3 regions of the Alicyclobacillus sp. SO9 genome follow, and region 2 is predicted to be linked to each of the others. Evidence: riboswitches for the same ligand, from Rfam matches in the RefSeq annotation. Region 2 holds a riboswitch; each other region holds the start of a gene.

The links. A riboswitch is a leader RNA that binds a small molecule or an ion and turns the genes downstream of it on or off. The one in region 2 is predicted to bind cyclic di-GMP.
Region 1: another riboswitch for cyclic di-GMP. It lies ahead of GI364_RS01040 (methyl-accepting chemotaxis protein); the one in region 2 lies ahead of GI364_RS18495 (phenylacetate--CoA ligase family protein).
Region 3: another riboswitch for cyclic di-GMP. It lies ahead of GI364_RS06305 (fatty acid desaturase); the one in region 2 lies ahead of GI364_RS18495 (phenylacetate--CoA ligase family protein).

The regions. Positions count from the first base shown of each region.
Region 1 is NZ_CP066339.1:243,835-250,380, reverse strand. Features, by position in the region: gene GI364_RS01055 (ABC transporter ATP-binding protein) at 1-355, opposite strand, end outside; gene GI364_RS01050 (ABC transporter ATP-binding protein) at 352-1,359, opposite strand; gene GI364_RS01045 (metallophosphoesterase) at 1,883-2,743, opposite strand; cyclic di-GMP riboswitch class I at 2,880-2,969, shown strand; gene GI364_RS01040 (methyl-accepting chemotaxis protein) at 3,076-4,836, shown strand; gene GI364_RS01035 (MFS transporter) at 5,121-6,236, opposite strand; gene GI364_RS01030 (TetR/AcrR family transcriptional regulator) at 6,333-6,546, opposite strand, start outside.
Region 2 is NZ_CP066339.1:3,927,485-3,934,030, forward strand. Features, by position in the region: gene GI364_RS18475 (carbohydrate ABC transporter permease) at 1-471, opposite strand, end outside; gene GI364_RS18480 (ABC transporter substrate-binding protein) at 561-1,865, opposite strand; gene uxuA (mannonate dehydratase) at 2,090-3,157, opposite strand; gene GI364_RS18490 (GntR family transcriptional regulator) at 3,416-4,123, opposite strand; cyclic di-GMP riboswitch class I at 4,349-4,439, shown strand; gene GI364_RS18495 (phenylacetate--CoA ligase family protein) at 4,662-5,861, shown strand; gene GI364_RS18500 (methyl-accepting chemotaxis protein) at 5,893-6,546, shown strand, end outside.
Region 3 is NZ_CP066339.1:1,423,473-1,430,018, reverse strand. Features, by position in the region: gene GI364_RS06310 (glutathione peroxidase) at 129-617, opposite strand; gene GI364_RS06305 (fatty acid desaturase) at 699-1,703, opposite strand; cyclic di-GMP riboswitch class I at 1,948-2,034, opposite strand; gene GI364_RS06300 (Cof-type HAD-IIB family hydrolase) at 2,130-2,897, opposite strand; gene GI364_RS06295 (MBL fold metallo-hydrolase) at 3,008-3,694, opposite strand; gene GI364_RS06290 (glycosyltransferase family 2 protein) at 3,850-5,067, shown strand; gene GI364_RS06285 (MFS transporter) at 5,239-6,465, shown strand.

The sequences.
Region 1 (6,546 bases), 1.5 Mb from region 2:
GCTCTGAAAGGATTTGAGCGACGGTATAGCGAGGATTTAAGGAAGCGTATGGGTCCTGAAACACAACTTGCATCTCGCGGCGAAGCGCTCGCATGTTTGAACGGTTTAAGTCCAGAACATCCTGTCCGTCGAATGTGATTTTACCGCTGGTCGGTTCCACCAAGCGTAAAATACTGCGGCCCATAGTTGATTTGCCACATCCGCTTTCGCCCACAACACCTAAGGTTTCCCCGGCAAAAACTTGTAGGGAGATACCGTCCACTGCCCTTACCGCGCCTACCTGCCGCCGAAGGAATCCTTGCTTTATGGGAAAATGCGTCTTTAGATTATCAATGTTTAACAGTGCTTCACTCATGCGTCGCGTCTCCCTTCCTCATTCAACCAACAACGAGACGAATGATTGTCCGCCACGTCAAACAAAGTCGGTTTTTCACTGCGGCACCTGTCCATAGCAAAAGGACACCGAGGCGCAAAGTGACAGCCTTTGGGCATTCTGGTTATTGTAGGCACAGTGCCGTCGATGGGACGCAAACGTTCCTTGGATTTTGCATCAATTTTTGGAATGGCAGCTAAAAGCCCTCTCGTATAGGGGTGCTGGGGTTCCATAAAAATTTCATCAACGTTCCCTTGTTCCACAATCTGACCTGCATACATCACGGCGACCCGCTGACACATTTCAGCCACGACACCCAGGTCATGGGTTATAAGCAAAATTGAAGTCTTAAATTCCTTGGAAATTTTTCTCATTAGATCTAAAATTTGTGCTTGGATGGTTACGTCAAGAGCCGTTGTCGGCTCATCCGCAATTAGCAAACGCGGGTCGCAGGACATTGCAATTGCAATCATTACCCGTTGGCGCATGCCGCCGGAAAGTTCATGAGGATAAGATTGCAAAATTTGTTCAGGCCTGGCGATTCCTACTTTTTTCAACATCTCTAGGGAATGCTTAAAAGCTTCTTTTGGGGACATATCCTTGTGCAAGAGAAGAATCTCTGAAATCTGAGCGCCAACTTTATACACTGGGTTCAACGAAGTCATAGGCTCTTGGAAAATCATACTGATTTCATCGCCCCGAATGCTCCGTATCTCCTTATCTCCCAGTGTCAGTAGGTTTTTCCCGTTGTACTGGACACTTCCAGTGACACGTGCTGATTTGGTTAGTAATCGAATTAGTGCAAGTGATGTAACACTTTTTCCACATCCAGATTCACCGACAAGTCCTAAGGTTTCCCCTTCTTTAATATCTAGTGATAAATCCCGAACCGCAGGAAAATAAGTGCCGTTTAGATTGAATTCGACATTTAACGAGTCCACACTGAGTACGGACAAACTGTTCACCCCTGTTTTCTTTGCTGACATCTTTGCTGACATAGATCTGAATCATGCATATATGAATCAAAATTTGATTCTACCGCTTCTTACGATATGACTTATTCAGCCAAGAATACTATGGAATATAGTATTTGTAGAGGATTATAGCCACCCAATTTACGCATATTATACTATACTTTAAACAAATAAAAGCAAGTACCTCTAAGGAACTTCAAAATCCTCTCGAAAATCGCACCGTCACTATTTTGTAAGCGTTTTCTCTGTGATGCACTATAAAAACTATGCCTACCCTAGTTCAGCTTCCCGCCCCTGTCAAAACACTCCATGGTGATGCTACTACAATATGCCCTTTCTTCGCAAACATGAAATAAAAGTTGCCAATGAACTGCAACAAGCCAAGCGGCCCTCAAAGGGCGACGAACAGACTTGTCTCACCTGCCTACGAAGGAATTTTACTATATAGACTGTGTTTATGTAAATATCAGAATTCTAACTAACATAAGAATAATGCTGGAAATTTGTACGTTCTGTGGATCACCCTCCCTCCAGTTTAAACGAAATGCAAAGTGATTTCACTTCGGACAAACAAACGTGCATTGAAACCGGACTGCCCCGCTCCCTTGGAGATATAGTACCTTCCATACGAAGTGCTGTGAACGCCTTTATAGATTCCCTGTGCTGTTAATGACCCCATCGGTTGAAGCGCAAACAAGAGGGGTACATTAAATTGTTTGCCATGCAGATGACCGCTGATGAGGACATCGTATGGATAATCTATCGAGAGAACAATATTTGGATCGTGTGTAATGACGAAGCACCTGCGGTTCCTCCAACTCTGTGGGTCTTGGTGAACATGCTCCTGCACTGTAACCGAAGATTGGTGAATGTCTGTCCGGTTTTGCTGCTTAGTCCGCTGCTTCTGAACTTCAAAGAAAGCGGCATCGATATCGGAGTTCTCTGTGCAAAAATCATCAATACCAACCAAGTCGAACTCTGGTAGTGAGACACTTTCGTTTCGCAGAACCGTAATTCCGTGTTCCTTCATCAGTTCGAGAAGCGGGATTATGTCGTGCAAGAGATAATCGTGGTTCCCAAACACGGCGTAAGTCGGAATTCGATAGAACGCCATTTTCTTTAGAAACAGGCTCAGTTTACCCATTGCTTTGAGAGAATCGAGATAATCGCCGGTCAGAAACACATAGTCAGGCTGCTCCTGTGCAAGGACTTGGAGAATCTTTTCTGTCACTCGGTTACGTTCAATGTGAAGGTCGCTGATTTGCAGAATCTTCGTATTTGGATGGCGTGTCCATGTTACGCGCTCCACTTTCAACCACTGGGTAGGAAGAATGAAAAGCAAATCAATGCTAATGACGACGAGGGCGACTGCGACAGCTATCCACAGTACAGTCATTCGTGTACCTCCTTGATGGGATTTCTCTGCGGTGCCAGAACAGTACCCACAAACATGATTATATGAGGTTTTGATGGAGAAAAGAAACGGTTGACAAGGTCAATGAATTCCGACATGATGTCATGTGGACAATTTTATGTGCAAAGGGCATACCAGTGGAAACATTGGGGCGCAAAGCCACAGGGTCTACGGGTCAACTTCGACCTATGACAGCCTGGCCGCCACAGTGTCAAAAGTGCGCCTGCTCCGGGCGTTTTTTTATTGTTTTTTGATTGTCCTTTGACTGGTTTTTTGCCACTTGCTACATCACAGAATGGGGGAAATCAAAGGTGATGCACAGACTTAAAGTGCTGTTTCAAATCAGGTCACTGCGACAAAAGCTGATTGGCTTTTCGCTCATCCTGCTGATTGTACCAAGCCTTGTTACTGGTTTGATTGGCTGGAGGGTTGCCACAAATCAACTGAATGTTCAGAGCAAGGCGGCGCTAAAATCCGAAGTCAACCTTGTCAACGGAACCATTAAAGAATTAAACAAAGAGGTTCAAGCCGGGGACTTGACACTGCCCACAGCACAAACAGAAGTGAAACGAATGATTCTGGGAAAGAAAGAAGCAAACGGCCATCGTCCAATTAATCATAATTATGACTTGGGGAAAAACGGATATTTCTTCATTGTCAACAATCAAGGTGTTGAAGTGGCTCACCCCTCCATTGAGGGAACAAGCATCTGGAGCGCAAAGACACCGGACGGCGTCATGATTGGACAGAAAATTGTCAAAGTGGGACAGTCAGGCGGTGGATTCATTCAATACATATGGCCGCTTCCCAACTCCAAGAAGGACGCCAAGAAAATTGTATATGTTGCCAAGGATCCGGCTGGCTGGGGCTGGAATGTCGCAGCGGGATCGTATGAAAGTGACTACAATTCAGGAGCGAACTCGATACTAAGATACATCCTTATTACCCTTGGCATCTCAATTATTGCCGGCATTCTCCTTACCGTTCTCATGGCGTACAGCATTACAAAACCGATTCTTGCCGTTGAAAGACAGGTCCGGAAAGTTGCTGGAGGGGATTTGACGGTTGAGCCTCTGGTAGTGAAGAACAGAGATGAAACCAGCCGACTTGCAAATGGTATTAACAGCATGACAGAAAATCTAAAGAACCTGATTTCCCACATTACCCAGACTACACAGCAGGTTGCTGCCTCTGCTGAAGAACTATCTGCCAGTTCCGAGGAAAGCGGGCGTGCGACGGAACAGATTACGGCTACTATCCAACAGGCTGCAGACGGTGCTCAGACACAGTCCGAGAGCGTGGAACAAGGCAAACAGTCGATTGTCCAGATGGTGCAGGGTGTAGAACAAATTGCGGGCACAGCCAACACCGTGTCTGCAACGGCTTTAACGGCGAAGGACAAGACCGTTTCAGGCAACGTGTCTGTTCAAACTGCGGTGCGGAAAATGCAGGATATCAGTACAACCGTCGGTGAATTGGCAGGTGTCATTGAACAATTGGGATCGAAGTCCGACGAAATTGATGAAATGCTGACCGCTATCTCCAACATTTCCAGGCAAACGAATCTACTCGCACTGAATGCTGCGATTGAAGCTGCCAGAGCGGGCGAAAGCGGGCGCGGGTTTGCGGTCGTGGCCGACGAAGTCCGCAAGCTGGCGGAACAATCAGCCCACTCTGCAGAACAAATCGCGACATTGATTTCCCAAATTCACGAAGGAACAACACAAGCCGTGTCTGCAACGCAATCGACGACAGAGCGAGTCTCTGAAGGATTGGACGCCGTTAATACGGCAGGACGTTCCTTTGAAGAGATTCAGGAGTCCGTACAATCTGTCAGCAGTCAAATTCAGAGTGTGTCGACAGCAGCCAAACAGCTCAACTCAGGGACAGAAGAATTAATAAAGGCGACTCAGGCTGTAACACGAATCTCCGAAGAAACTGCTGCTGGAATGCAAACCGTCTCCGCCTCGGCCGAGGAACAACTCGCTGCTACGGAAGAGATTACGGCCTCTGCAGCTTCCCTCACAACGATGGCCGAACAGTTGCAGGAAATGGTCAACAAATTCCGCGTGTAGGAGCCTTGACCCGGCTTTAGCTCCCCTCCGAAACAAGTCCAAAACTCCAGGTTGCTAGAAGGCACCTGGAGTTTTTCGATTGAACATGTGTTTGGTAGGTTGCGGCGTCCTGGCATTAAAATACTTATGCGGTAGAATCGTCGAATGCCGAATCAGCGGCTATGGACTCACAATCGCTTTTGGCTAAACACCGCGGAAGACCTTTCATGAGGTAATACGTGAGTAGTGAACTGCTCGCAACGCAGATAAGGGATATGACAAGACAGATACATCATGAAATAGGCTTATTTAGAAGAATTCGTCCGAACAACCAAACCAACAAGTCCTACAAACGCAAAGAGTAGGAATGACGTGGTATAGGAGAAGGCAGCGATGGAAAGGCCGGCCAAAGCCGTACCGACGGTCTGACCTATTCCTAAAAGTAAAAAGGACAGGCTTATGCCTATGGCAGGGTTCTCGGGAAATAAATTGGTTCCCCAGACAATGAACACACCCGTCAAGAAAATGTAAGTGATGCCAAATAGAACACCGGACAGAAAAGTGAGCGAGACGGAAGTGGATGTCAACAGAGCTATAGCAGCACTCATTGAGAACAGTGCGCTGACATACGCACCCTGCATGCCAATACGACCAATAATTCCCCCTGCCAGGCCGCCAAGTATTCCAGATGCACCCATAGTGATCCAAAACCAGATTGAAACCGTGTAGGATATGTGATGATGCACCGTAATGTAATCCCTGGAGAAAGTCCAATAGATTGAAGAACTGATTCCCATGAGCAGCGATGCTGTGATAAGCGGGATACTTCTCCTCCATGAAGTCCTCAGCTCACGCAGCGACAGCGCCGTGACTCTCGTTTTAGATTGGGGAATCGCCTTGACATTCCAGACCAGCACCGCAAGGCTGATGACAGTGAACAACGCATACGATTGCCGCCAATAGTGACTGAAAAATAAGGCTATTGGGCCGGACAAAATAATTCCAAAACTCGTTCCCGAGTTAATCCATGTATTTCCTTGGTGGCGATTTGCTTCCGTTAATTCCGCTGCTGCAATGTTTCCAAAAGCAGGTGATGCCCACCCCGTACCCAACCCGGCTACGAATACACTTCCCGCCAGAACGACCGCGTCTCCTGAAAATGTAATTCCCGCCAAGCCAATAACTGTACTGATTCCAGCCAATCGAACGGCCGTATGACATCCCGTTTTGTAAATCACAAAAGTCGAGGTGATAAGCGCTGCGCAATAGGCGATATACGATGCTGATGCGATAAGTCCTGAACCTACAACCGTCAGTCCCAGGGTTCTTGCCATAGACGGTAAGAACAAGCCAAAGCTAAAGCGAGCAAAGGCGTAACAGACGGCAATCATAGCAATTCCAAGAAAGACAATTTTCTTCAAGAGGACACCACCTATATAGAACGTTCATTATAATGAACTCCAAAAAAATAGTGAGTGACAAACCACCCACACATCGCAACGCCCGTACCCTTCATCCTAGTCCCAGACCGCCAGCAGCGCCGTAACCATTTGAAGCGCTTGGTTTCCGGCCTGCTCCGGCCCAATCATTTCTGTTATTGACGTGGCACCTTCCAGGAGCACAATCATTTGACAAGCAATGTCATAGGAATTGCCATAGCCACTCTCGCGTGCGAGATTCCGTAAGTAGTCAAGCAACCGTTTCTTATGCTCTCTAGCAATCCTCTCAATT
Region 2 (6,546 bases):
AAAGAGATGAAGAAAAGAATTAATTGGACCATTTTGACCAAACAGTTTCCTCCATCCTATAGATGCTCCAACGCTGCCGGCAATCATGGATGGGAGATAGATTAATGCTCTGTAAATTCCCATACCTCGAATCGGTTTGCTCACCAGTTGTGCCACCAGCAACGCTGCAACAAGCCGGACGGGAACGGATGCTATGACGTAAATAAATGTCACGCGAATCGCAATCCAAAAGTCCGAGTCCGTCAACAGTCTGTGGAAATTCGCCGCACCGGCAAACTTGGGCGAACTGAGAAGATTGTAATTTGTAAATGCTAAATAGAATGTAAACAGCATGGAACCTGCCGTGAGAAACAGCATGCCAAACAGCCACGGGGACATAAAAACATAGGCTGGCCCATTTTGCTTTTTTTGCACTTTTAACCCTGGCCGTTTTACAGCATCTGTCTTTGCCACGTTCTGGGACAAGCCCATTTCAGAACCTCCTAAAAGGTGAGGAGCCTGCCAGTGCTTCACACAGGCTCCTCGCCAGTGCACTAGCTAGCGGGGTCGATTCGCTTCGACTATTTCTGAGACAACGTTTGATTTGCTTGTTTGATAAATTCTTTCGCACCCTGAGCAGGTGTTAGTTGCCCAAACATCACCTTTTGTGCAATCGGCTTAAGGACTTTTGTGCTGATTGGCCCTGCATTCGGAGGATCAATCGGCAAAGGAGTCGAGATTTTCTCCACTTGTGCCATGAACTTGTCCTGAACTTTCGTTACTCCGCCAAGACTCGCTGCATCGGCCGATCTGTTCTTGTTATTCGCTGTTACCCCGCGGTTGTTCCCAAAGGTCTTCGAGACTTGCGGGTTGTTTTCAAGGAAATTAACTAGTTTCATTGCAGCGGCGGGGTGCTTAGACTTTGATGAAATTGTCCAGTACATAGCAGGATGGAGAATATACGGTTTACTTGACTGGTTCCAATCCGGGAACAAAACTCTCTGAATGGGTTTACCAAGTAGTTTTTGATAAGTAGGACCTTCGCCGATAGGCATATAGGTAAATGCCGCTTTTTTCTTCACAAATGGACTGTCCTGAAGCTTTGAGTGGGTATAAGAGGAACTCTTTTGCGCTGATGGTACCCCGCCCTTTTTCTCGAGATTCAACCAGTACTGAAACCAGTTCGTCAGAGTCTGCTGACTCATCCCAATTTTCCCGTTTTTAAACTCCCGCTCACCGTGAGAAGTTGCCCAATAGGCGAGTTCTGCTCCCTGCCACACGTTGTTGGTAGACCCATATACGTTAGGAAGTTTGTTGTGAACCTGAATGAGAATATTGGCAAACTGATTCCAAGTATAATTCTTAGTCGGGTCGAAACTGATTCCTGCTTTTTTCAGCAGGGCAGGGTTGTAAATGTTGCAGAATGTATTAATAGCTACCGGGACCGCATACAGTTTCCCATTCACTTTACCTAGGTCTGCAACACTTTTACTGAGACCTGAAGTATCAATAGAAGTGCTAGTGAGATTCTTGAGAGACCCCTGGGAGATGTATTGACCTAAATAAGACGCATCCATCTGCATCACGTCAGGTAAATTTCCTCCCGCCGCTTCTGTAGCTAGTTTTTGCCAGTAGCCGCTCCATGATGCATAGGTCATAGTGACATGAATATTGGGATACTTCTTTTCAAAGAGTTGAACCGCTTTCTTCGTCATTTTCGTTCTTGTAGGCGTCGTCCACCAGGTAAAAGTAATATTCTCCGTTTTGCCGGAAGACCCAGATGTACCGTTCGTTCCTGAATTGCTGGTTCCGCAACCAGTCACCGTTACTGCCGCGGCCAAGCCCACACCGGCAATGGATAAAAGCGCTTTCTTGTTACGATTCATTGTACTGCCCCCTTTAATGAATGTGCTTGCATTGTCTTCAAACACCTAATTTACATACTAGCATACTACTATATAACCATGGTGTAAACAGTCCAAGTCAAGATGACTTTAAAGAGTTCCGTGCTATCACATTGTAAGAAAGACGGCGCTTCCTTCGCTCTTACTTCAGTCTGTGCCTAGCGGCGATATCCGCTCCGGGATTGGGCCAACATGCATGAGTGATATCATAGTTTTGCAAGAGCTTCCCACATTCCGTTGAGGTACGTTGCTCCAAGTGCCCTGTCGTACAAGCCATACCCCGGTCTGGAATGCTCGCCCCATATCATTCGACCGTGATCGGGGCGAATGTGTCCCTGAAAGTCAATGTCACGATAAGCCTTCATAATTTCAAATAAGTCCAGCGACCCAGCTGAGGACAAATGAGACGTCTCGTGAAATGATTTTTCCCCAACAAAGCTTAGATTGCGCACGTGGGCAAAGTGGATGCGTCCCATACCTCCAAAGTGTCGAATCATTCCCGGAATGTCATTGTCACGATTTGCTCCCAGGGACCCGCTGCAAAGTGTCACGCCGTTGTACTCGCTGTCAACGAGGTTTACAATTTTATCAATACTGTCCTGAGAAGTTACAATTCTAGGAAGTCCGAATAGCGACCACGGTGGATCATCTGGGTGGATAGCCATCCTGACATCTGCTTCTTCACAGACTGGAATGATTTTCTCGAGAAAGTACTTGAGATTGGCCAGGAGTTGCTCTTCACTGACAGCTCTGTATTTTTCAAACAGAGCTTGTAGTTCCTTCAGTCGATAAGGCTCCCAACCAGGTAACTCAAAACCGTTAGATGCTAATTCCATTTCGTGAACCAATTGGTCTGGGCTGAGATTTTTTAGCTCTTCGTGATTGTAGTAAAGCACTTCAGAACCATCCGGCAACTTCCACGCCAAGTCGCTCCGCAGCCAATCAAACACTGGCATAAAGTTGTAACAGACAACCTTTACGCCCGCTTTCCCTAGGTTCCGGATAGATTCCTGGTAGTTTCGAATGTACAGGTCTCTGTCAGGCAAACCCAACTTGATATCCTCATGTACATTAACACTCTCAACCACCTCGAATTCCAGGTCAGCACTGTTAATCGAGTGCTTCATAGACAGAATTTTATCCAACGTCCAGATTTCCCCCACTGGAACGTCGTACAATGCCCCCACAATTCCTGTCACTCCGGGAATTTGGCGAATCTCTTCGAGTTGAATGCTATCGTTAACTTCACCAAACCAACGAAACGTCATCTTCACTGATGTGTCATCTCCTGTCCCCATGTTCCAACTTTAGCAAATAACGTAAGCCACATAACCATCTCAAGTACCTCAATGAACAGACACACGGTCTCCTGCACGATGAATCCCGCTGCCGAGACGTCCTTTGATTCAGCATGCGGGATAGTCTGTAGAACATGTGACACCCATAACGGCTATTTTGTTATATACATATATACTTCCCACACTGAAGTAGGAACCACACCCGTTTCAACTGTCCAGACGCAAAGCGAGAGCCTAGTGCTCAGCAAAATACGAAGGATAAGCCTGCTTCATCACTTTCATGTCGTCGTTTAAGCGGCGCAGATGTTTCGTCAGGATTGCGACCATCTGAGACTCATCCTTTTCTTTCAAAGCGTCGATGAGTTGTTGATGCTCGTCGGTTAGAGACCCTGCATTTTTCAGTTCTTTTAGGGTCAGGGATCTCACTCGATTGAGATGGGACCGCATCTGCGTAACGATTGAAATGAGAGTGTTGTTTCCGGTTACCCCCATTAAAAATCTATGAAAGACCTCATCGAGGCGAAGGAACTCCTCGAAATCCCCCTCTTCTTCCACTTGCCTCTGCAACTCTAAATTCATTTCCAAATCCCTAAGAAGTCTCTTACAACGAGGCTCGTCACTGCTCCAGCTTCGGACAACTCCCCGAATGGACCCTACCTCCAAAAGCTCTCGAACATACCGCGTGTCTTCCACTTTTCGTTCAGATATAAGAGCAATTTTCATTCCGCGTTGAGGAAGAACTTCAATTAACTCTTCGACAAGAAGAATGCGTACCGCCTCACGAACCGGTGTTCTGCTCATCTCCAGCATGCCCGCCAACTCAGATTCATAAATTGTCTGTCCCGGTTTCAGACGCAGTGTTAAAATAGAATCTCGAATAGATTCGTAGGCTTGCTCTGACAGGGTCTTTTTGCCGCTTGTGAACATCGTACTCATTTGCATAAGGGCGTTTTCCTTTCGGTGTCAGATATGACCGATGGTTTGACTAGAGTAATAATTACATTGTACTGAATACTTGTATACACCGCAAGTCATTCAGATACGGCCCAAAATATTGAACGAGTTTCGACAAACACTGTGACAATATCCCTCTATTCCGCAATTTTCGTTATTAGCATTGCTTTTCCGTATTGAAGGGCTGTACTATAGAAGAGAAAATTTTACACATACGGATAAAGGCACCCTTGGAGGAAACTCCAAGATACGCAAAGCCACGGAGCTACGGTACATCTTGTGCTATGCCCGCCGGGTTACCCATGTTAGCCGCCAAGGCCGACCACGTCCTGAACATGGGTGTGGTTTTTTTTATGCCAACAAAGTATCCAGCGGATGAGAGGAGATATGAAACTAGCAGATAAAGGAATACAGTTGCATGGAGGACTCTCATGCAGGTGGTAACACACAATTCCACTGTGAGTTGTGGTAACAGCCCCATTGCATCCAAAATGGGAGTACAACACAGGGTTCGGAGGATGATCTCGTGCATCATCAGTTTATTGAAGCTGCTTTACGGTCCCCTTTCTATCAGAAAAAACTAAATGGAATTTCACTGGATACATGGGCAGATATTCCGTTCACGGAAAAACACGAGTTGCGAGATGCAGACTCCTTCTCACTCCTCGGAACTGCAGTAGCCGACATCGCATCCTATCACGAGACCAGCGGCACTACCGGAAAACCTACTTCCAGTTGGTATAGTTTCCGAGATGTAGAGAATGAAAGCAAGCTGGTCAGCGAATCACACTTAGCTCTTCGGCGGGGAGACCTCTTGCTAAATCGGTTAACCTTCACTGTTGCCGTAGCCTCATTCATTGGCTTATGGGCTACACAGTATACAAAATGCGGACACATCAGTTTAGCCAAGTCTGATGTATCGACACCTGTGAGAGTTCTTGACGTCATCAAGCGAACGCAACCAACTGTGTTAATGGAAATCCCTTTTCAATTGGAAATCCTCGCTGGCGTCAAACAACGACTAGGATTCCAAACTCCGACTTCACTCAGGGCACTCCTTGCAGCCGGTGAACTGGTTTCTCCATCTCGACGCAAGTGGTTGCAGTCCCTTTGGAAGGTCCCCGTTTACAATCTTTTTGGCAGTACAGAGACAGGCGGTTTGGTAACATCGTGTCACCAAGGGCATTTTCACTTGGATAATCCTACTGTCTTATTCGAAGTCGTCGATGACGACGGCCAACCGCTTGGCTTTGAACAGAGAGGGCAATTGGTTCTCTCGACGCTTAGACAAGGAATGCCGCTGCTTCGTTTCGCCACCCATGACATTGTTGAGTTAAAACCCGCTGAGATTTGTACCTGCGGAAACTCCCATCCGGTACTCATCCATTATGGGAGACAGGAAGATGTAACTCGTATCGGAGGTCACTCCTGGACCCTGTACGACCTGCAAGAAATTGTATACAACTTACCGCGCATTCCAATGGCGTGGAAATTCGTCCTCAACAAGGAGTCAGTAGCGTTCCTCTATCAGCCCTTCGTGGAATGTGAATCTCAGTCTGAACAAGATGTACTTAGCGCTGAACTTAGTGCAAAACTGCAAGTTCCAGTGGCAGTTTCCTGTACAGAAATTGTGCCTCAAGCATCCTTGCTGCAACAATCCAACACAACGAAGTTTAAGTATGTGTCCGAGGTAACGGATGAAGAGTTCGCAGACAAGGCAATTTAAGTCACCCACTTTGAGACAATGGAGCGAGAACATGTTGACTTCTGGTAAAATACACAAGACACGTACGGCTCTACGGACAATTCGCAAACAACTTGAGACAAACGAACCTTTCAAAGAGCTAGACCAGAATTTACCTTTAGCAGATGAAATCAATGCCCTGCTGGCAATCATGTTGACTGAGACAGGAGAAAATCAGTCGCGGGACGACTTGCCATTACAGACAGACCCTTTCATTAAAGGGGCTAGTTCATCACAGGCATCTCTGGAAAGACTAGCCTCAGGCATGCGCGGTTTGGCAGAAGCTGCAGACTCTCAAACGAATTTAGCCATGAAGAGTATTGCTGCCATCGAAGAAATTTCAACGGCTGTGCGGCAAGTGGCACTCAGTGCCTCGACAGCCACCAAGATGGCAACACAAGCATCACAGACGGCTGCAAGTGGTACGGCAGAAGTCGAGACTGTTATGACGAAAATGCACTCTATTAGAGAGACAGTCGAAGACATCACCAATCAAGCCACCAGTCTACGGATGCGCTCAGATGAGATTGGGCAAATCACAGAGGTCATTAAGAGTATTTCGTCTCAGACGAATTTGCTAAGCCTCAATGCGGCGATTGAAGCGGCCAGAGCCGGAGAACACGGAAAAGGCTTTGCCGTGGTCGCAGACGAGGTGAGAAAATTGGCC
Region 3 (6,546 bases), 2.5 Mb from region 2:
ATTTATCCGCAAGGGGTGTCTTCAAGGGCCGTGTCCAAACAAATTAAGCTGACCAGTTGCAGTTGGTTCGAGGAGTTGAAGGATAGTCGATATTTTTTGGCGATAACCCAGATGCCGATGCAGAATTCTCAATTACCCGCTTTAAGCAATTTCTCGATGTCTAATCCCATGTCGGCAGGCTTGACGGCCGAGGCGTAGCGCTTGACCACATGCCCATCACGATTGACCAGAAACTTTGTAAAGTTCCATTTAATCCTCTCACTGCCAAGTATACCTGGAGCATTGGACTTAAGATAGCGATAGAGTGGATGAGCCTCCTCACCGTTGACATCAATCTTTTCAAACATCGGAAAACTCACCTGGTAATTTAGACTACAGAATTCTTGAATCTCAGTGCTGTTCCCAGGTTCTTGCTTGCCAAATTGATTGCATGGAAACCCAAGAATCTCAAAACCTTGTTGACGATAAGACTGATAGATCGCCTGCAGCCCTTCGTATTGCGGGGTGAACCCACATTTGCTGGCTGTGTTTACAATCAGTAAGACTTTTCCACTATAGTCGGCTAGGGACTGCTCACTTCCGTCAATCCGGTTGGCGGCGAAATCATACACGGTCATGGTAGGAGCTCCTCCTCATTAATATGGATTCAAAAAAAGCTCGATATAATATCGAGCATAAACAATTGCATGTATACTATTTTACTCCTTTAACAATTTATTAACATTCTTAAAATTAATAAACTGCTTCTTTTTTTCATCCCATAACCGATATCCCAAAGCTCTAAAACTCAATCTTATCCCGACACGTGGAACCTGTTGAAACGCTGTGTCACTTCGATACAAATCCTGAAGATTATAATTAGGTATCCGTGAACTCAAGTGGTGGATATGGTGGTAACCTATGTTTCCAGTTATCCAGTTCAATACTTTAGGCAAATCGTAAAAGGAACTTCCGTGCATCGCTGCTTGAAAAAAGCTCCAATTGTCTTCTTGTTCAAAGTACGTTGTTTCAAACTGATGCTGAACATAAAACAACCAAATTCCTAGCATACCTGAGAGATACAAAACAGGCCCTTCCACAATTAAAAACCGATTCCATCCTAATACGGAGCCAAGGATGGCAATGATGAGTAGCAGTACCGCATTTGTAGCATAGGTATTTACTCTCTCTTTTACCCCTGCATTCCTTTTGTTAAATCGATAGTTAACTAACAGCATGTAGAAGGGGCCCAAACCAAAGAGAATCAGGGGATTTCTATAGAGCCGGTAAGCCAACCGACGCCGCGGAGAAGCCGCAGCGTATTCATCCACTGTGAGTGTCCAAATATCCCCGACTCCCTTTCTCGTCAAGTTCCCGCTGGTGGCATGATGAATTGAATGCTCACGTTTCCAACGGTAAAATGGAAACATCACAACAAGTCCCGTTAAGATTCCTACAACCGCATTGGCTCTTCTTGTCTTAAAAAAGGCTCCATGGCAGCAGTCATGAAAAATAATGAACGTCCTCACAGCAAATCCCGCAGTTGGAATCGTAAGCAATAATGCGAGAACGGTGGAGACAGCTAGGCTCTCAAAGGCAAGGTACCATAACAGAAAAAAGGGAATAATTGTCGTTGCAAGTTGCCACAAGCTCTTTCCACGATGACACTGCTCGAAAGGAGCAATCTGCCGTTTCCAATTATTTAGGTTCCCTTGAATGCTCATCATCTACCTTTCACTTGAATTACTGCGTTAACTTATGCACTGCATCTCTTCGTTGTCCGTAAAAAGCCGACAAACAGGCGTATCCCATCGGTCACTTATGACTCTGGTATCGTCACAAACATAATCGGGAAAGAGAGTTAGACTGTGCTATTTATAGTACTATAAGCGTGAGTTCATCACGACTAAGGAACGAATGTCTTTTAGGAATTTTCTTCACGGATATTTATCCGTTGGCTTGTGTAAGGGGAGCAACCCGGCTGTCCTGGGCAGTGATACCTGTAGACCCGTGGCTTTGCGTCCATACCTTTCGGTGTGTTTGCTCGTTCTATCTGTTCCTCTTAATGTGTTCATCTTACTAGAAAATTTAACAAAATACTACGACAGGTATTTTCCATGCAACTCTGTTGGACACACTTGGCTTCAGACCTATATAAGTCCCAGTTTCTCAAGTGCGTGAGCTATACCGCCCTCATTTACATCCAATGTTACAAAACTGGCCCTGTGCTTCAATTCATCGACCGCATTTCCCATGGCTACGCCGATACCCACTGCTGACATCATTTCAATGTCATTGATGCCGTCGCCAAATGCAGCAGCTTCCGACCTGTCCTGATGGAGAACGGCCAGCAGCTTTTCTATCCCTGAGGCCTTTGAAATTCCCCTGTTCACGGCGTTGAAAGCATCTTCTCTAGACCCCCACGGATAAAAATCAAGTCGGTTTCCCTCTGTATACAGACGAATTCCCTCTGAAGAACACATCACTTCGAGCTGCAGAACGTCCCCTTCGCAACCGCCGGCACACTCCTTGCTCATATCCCATTTGCGCATGTAATTTTCCAATATGTCCGTTCTGTCACGACTGGCAATTTCGAAACCATCTGATGTACAAGTCACCAATGAATCACTCTGTTGCAGCACTAACTTACGTATCGCATCCACAGTTGACGACTGAATCACACTTCGATAAATCGTCTCGTTCTCGTATACCACTAAGCTGCCGTTAAGGGCTACATACGAAGCAATTCCAAGTTCCTGCATCAATCCGTAAATGTTAAAAGCAGGACGGGCGGATGCAATGACAGGAGTAACGCCATTCTCTCTTAACTGCAAAACGGCTCTCTTCGTGCTTTGCAACAGGTTCCCTTGCCAGTTTACCAGGGTACCATCGATATCAAAAAACACGGTTTTTATCAAATGCGTCCACCCTTGCAATAGTATTTTCTCCGTTCAAAATTGTACCACGAAACGATATAAGTTCCGTGGTACTGTGACTGTACTGAGTGTTTCCGGCTGCGTAAACGAGATTAACTATGCGCCTGTGCAAGGTCAGCAAACTGTTTATTAACATCCTCATTACACACGCCGCCGTGATAACACAAGGCTGTTTCCACGTTAAATGCTGTGAACTTTGCAATCGATTTCCAGGCCAGAGACATATCTGGTGTAAACTTTTCGTTGGGACCCAACAACTTTCCTTCTTCGGAAACAATAGCATCCCCTGTAATCAAGGTCTTGCTCTCTGGGTGATACAGACTTATGTGTCCAGGCGTATGCCCTGGACTAAAGATAACTTGCAACCCGCCCAGCAGAGAGAGTAGTTCTCCATCCTGAAGTAAGGTATTTACCTTAGCTTGAGGAGGTGTACCACGGGACGGGTCGTGCTTGATTAAAAGTCTTTCTCCCTCAATATAAGGCGCATCGTCCTTATGTGCACACACTTCTACCGTATGGTCCAACGCATTGATAATGTCAGGCAATCCGCCAATGTGGTCGTAATCCTGATGTGTCAAAATGATTTTTCTCAGTCGGTCAAAAGGCACTCCGGCCTGGTCCATCTCCGTCTTGATGTCAGACAACATCCCGGGAAAGCCAGTGTCGACAAGTACTGCCTCGTCATTGTCCCACAACAGCGTTGGATGAATAACCATCTGTCTGTCGCCGAAGTTCAAGGACAAATCCAGCAGCGCAATTCCATCAACAATCCTTTTCACAGCTTACCTCTCCTCCCCTTCTTGCAAGACTATCCTTCAAATTCTTCATCTATTGTAAACTCCGAAAGTATCGAATCCAAATCAAAAAACGAGATTACCACCGTGTGAAAGAATACGCTACAATAAGTCTACAAAGGACGGGGGTACGAAACGTGATGTGGCTCTGGTTGCTTGCTGCAACAACTCTCACAGCATGGATGATTTTTACCATACTATCTTTTCCAGGACTGAAAAGAGCTGTTGCTCTCAAAAATAGTCATGTGTCAGCTGAATGGGACTGTAAACAGCCTTCGAGAGCAGCTCTGGACTTGTCCGGCTCCAGCGCTGAGGACGACCAAAACCGTCTCTATTCCCAAAAAGTCTCCCTCATACTAGCGGCAAGAAATGAGGCACAGAATCTTCCCCACACACTATCTTCCCTGCGAGAGCAAACTTGGGCAAACCTGGAAGTCATCGTAGTCGACGACAGATCAATTGACAATACACGACGTGTCTTAAAGGAAGCCTCGCACAATTGGCCCCAGTTAAAAGTCATTTACAATACAACACTCCCGGAAGGCTGGTTGGGAAAGACATACGCTTTGTGGACAGCTGCGCGGCAAGCGAACGGAAAGTGGCTTCTGTTCACGGATGCCGATGTGGCGTTTACGCGTGATGCAGTGGAAACTGCAATGAAGTATGTCACAACAAGAAACATAACTCATTTAGCATTATCACCGCGTATTATTGCAAAGGGATTTTGGCTGCGGTCTGTAGTTTACTTCTTTCTGTACAACGTGGTTCTAGCCTTTAGGCCGCAAAATGCAGATTCTTCTCATTCATCTGCGTCGGTAGGTATAGGGGCCTTTAATCTCATTCAAAAACAAGCCTATGACAGCGTAGACGGACACCGCAGCGTGGCAATGCGGACGGATGAAGATTTAGCGCTTGGCTCCGTCATAAAGAAAGCTGGTTTTAAGCAGGTGTTTGCAGGCGGTACACATCTTCTGTCCGTTGAGTGGTACAAAACCTTGTCTGAAATGACACTGGGGCTCGAAAAAAACGCTTTGGCACCTTTTCACTATAGGTATTGGTATTTTTCGTCAGCAATGGCAGCCATGCTTCTATTCTATAGTGGGCCTGCCGTTGGTACAATTTTGTCTGCCGGATGGACAAGAGGTATTTTCGCCTTGGCCTGGGCAATGGAAACCTACTTGTTTTACATGACAAGAAAGTACAGCGGTGTGTCCGCATTGTGGTCCATCACAGTCCCATTGTCAGCCCCAGTTTTATGTTGCATTCTCGTACGAGCTGCAATGCTTACTGCTGTAAACGGAGGTATTCGCTGGAGGGACACATTTTACTCACTGCGTGAACTAAGAAAGCAAAAATAGGCAATAGACCTTTTGTTTGGACCGGATATTGAGTTGCGCGGATAGACCCTGAAACTTCCACGTTAGCACCTGGTTTTACAAAGCCTTAAGAAAACCTCAACGCAAGATTAATGAAAGAAAAGTAGGATAGGTGTAATAAGCAAGATACAGATAAATGAGGGGGTTGCATGGGTGTCAAAAGAAAAAACATTTAAATCACGTACTATCCACTTGTTGGGCATGGCAGGTCTTGGCCGCAATGTAGGATATGGGGCAAATAAGGTGTTCACGAGCCCGATGCTTCAGAATCTTCACATTTCGCAGCCTCTCATTGGACTAATTTTGGGCCTTGAAGGACTCTTGGGATTGATTATGAACCCATTAGCTGGATGGCTCAGCGACCACACAACGAAACCTGGTTTCCGCCGAAAAATCTATGTAGCCATCTGTCTTCCCGGGGCAGCTTTAGCTTGGTTGTTGTTCTATTTTCTTCATCAACCTCTTCTTGCAATGATAGTCATTGTCATCTTCTATCTTTTCCAACAGACTTCCATGAGTCCTTATCAGGCGTGGATGCCAGAAGTTGTTCCGGCGTCCAAATGGGGTGTCGCGTCCGGATACTTGAACTTATGGTGGCTAGTGGGGAATCTTGCAGCATTCCTTGTCATTCCTATGGTCTGGACCTTTACTCACACAGGAGCCTTTATTCTTACGTCAGCAATCATGGTTCTCGGCGGATTGACAACTGTAATCGGTGTACCAGAGGCTGTCGTTCAGAAAACGGATGCTAGAAACAAACCGAGATTCTCATACAGAACATTGCGGCACAGAAATCTTGTTCTGTATTTTACGGTACATTTTTTAAGCTGGTTGTCCTACGAATCAATGGCCTCCTTTTTTACACTCTTCGTGTTACATGTTGCCCATGGCAAACAAATAGATGCGGCTCTGGCTATGGCCCTTTATACTGGAACCGGCATTGTAACAGCTTTTGTCGTCGGTAAATTGTACAAACGGGTTTCCCCTAAACTTATGTTGTCCAGTGCTTTGGGACTATACGGCTTGGTCAGCCTCGCAGGACTATTTATTCACTCAATGACAGGCGTCTACATTGTCGTTGCAATTGAAGGCGTCTTCTGGGCTGTCAACCTAACCGTGTCCTTTGCACTTGTTACGGATTTGCTCCATCAAATTGTCCAAAATGAGAAACGAGAAGAACAACTGCGCGGCGGATTATTTGGTCTCAATACGCTTATGGAAGCAGCCGGGTTACTCATTGCAGCTCCACTTACCGGGGTTGTTGTGTCCTGGTCAGGCAGTTATTCCAGTATGTTCCTGGTGAGCATGACAGCCAGTGTGCTGGCAATCGTATTTGTGCTTAGAATTCGCTTGTCTCGAAGCGGAGATTCGCAAATGTAGCCTTCATCACCCCACATGGCCGATAAAGATTCTTGACTTGGACGGACGAATAGCAGACACACCGCGCAGTATAATTGGAGC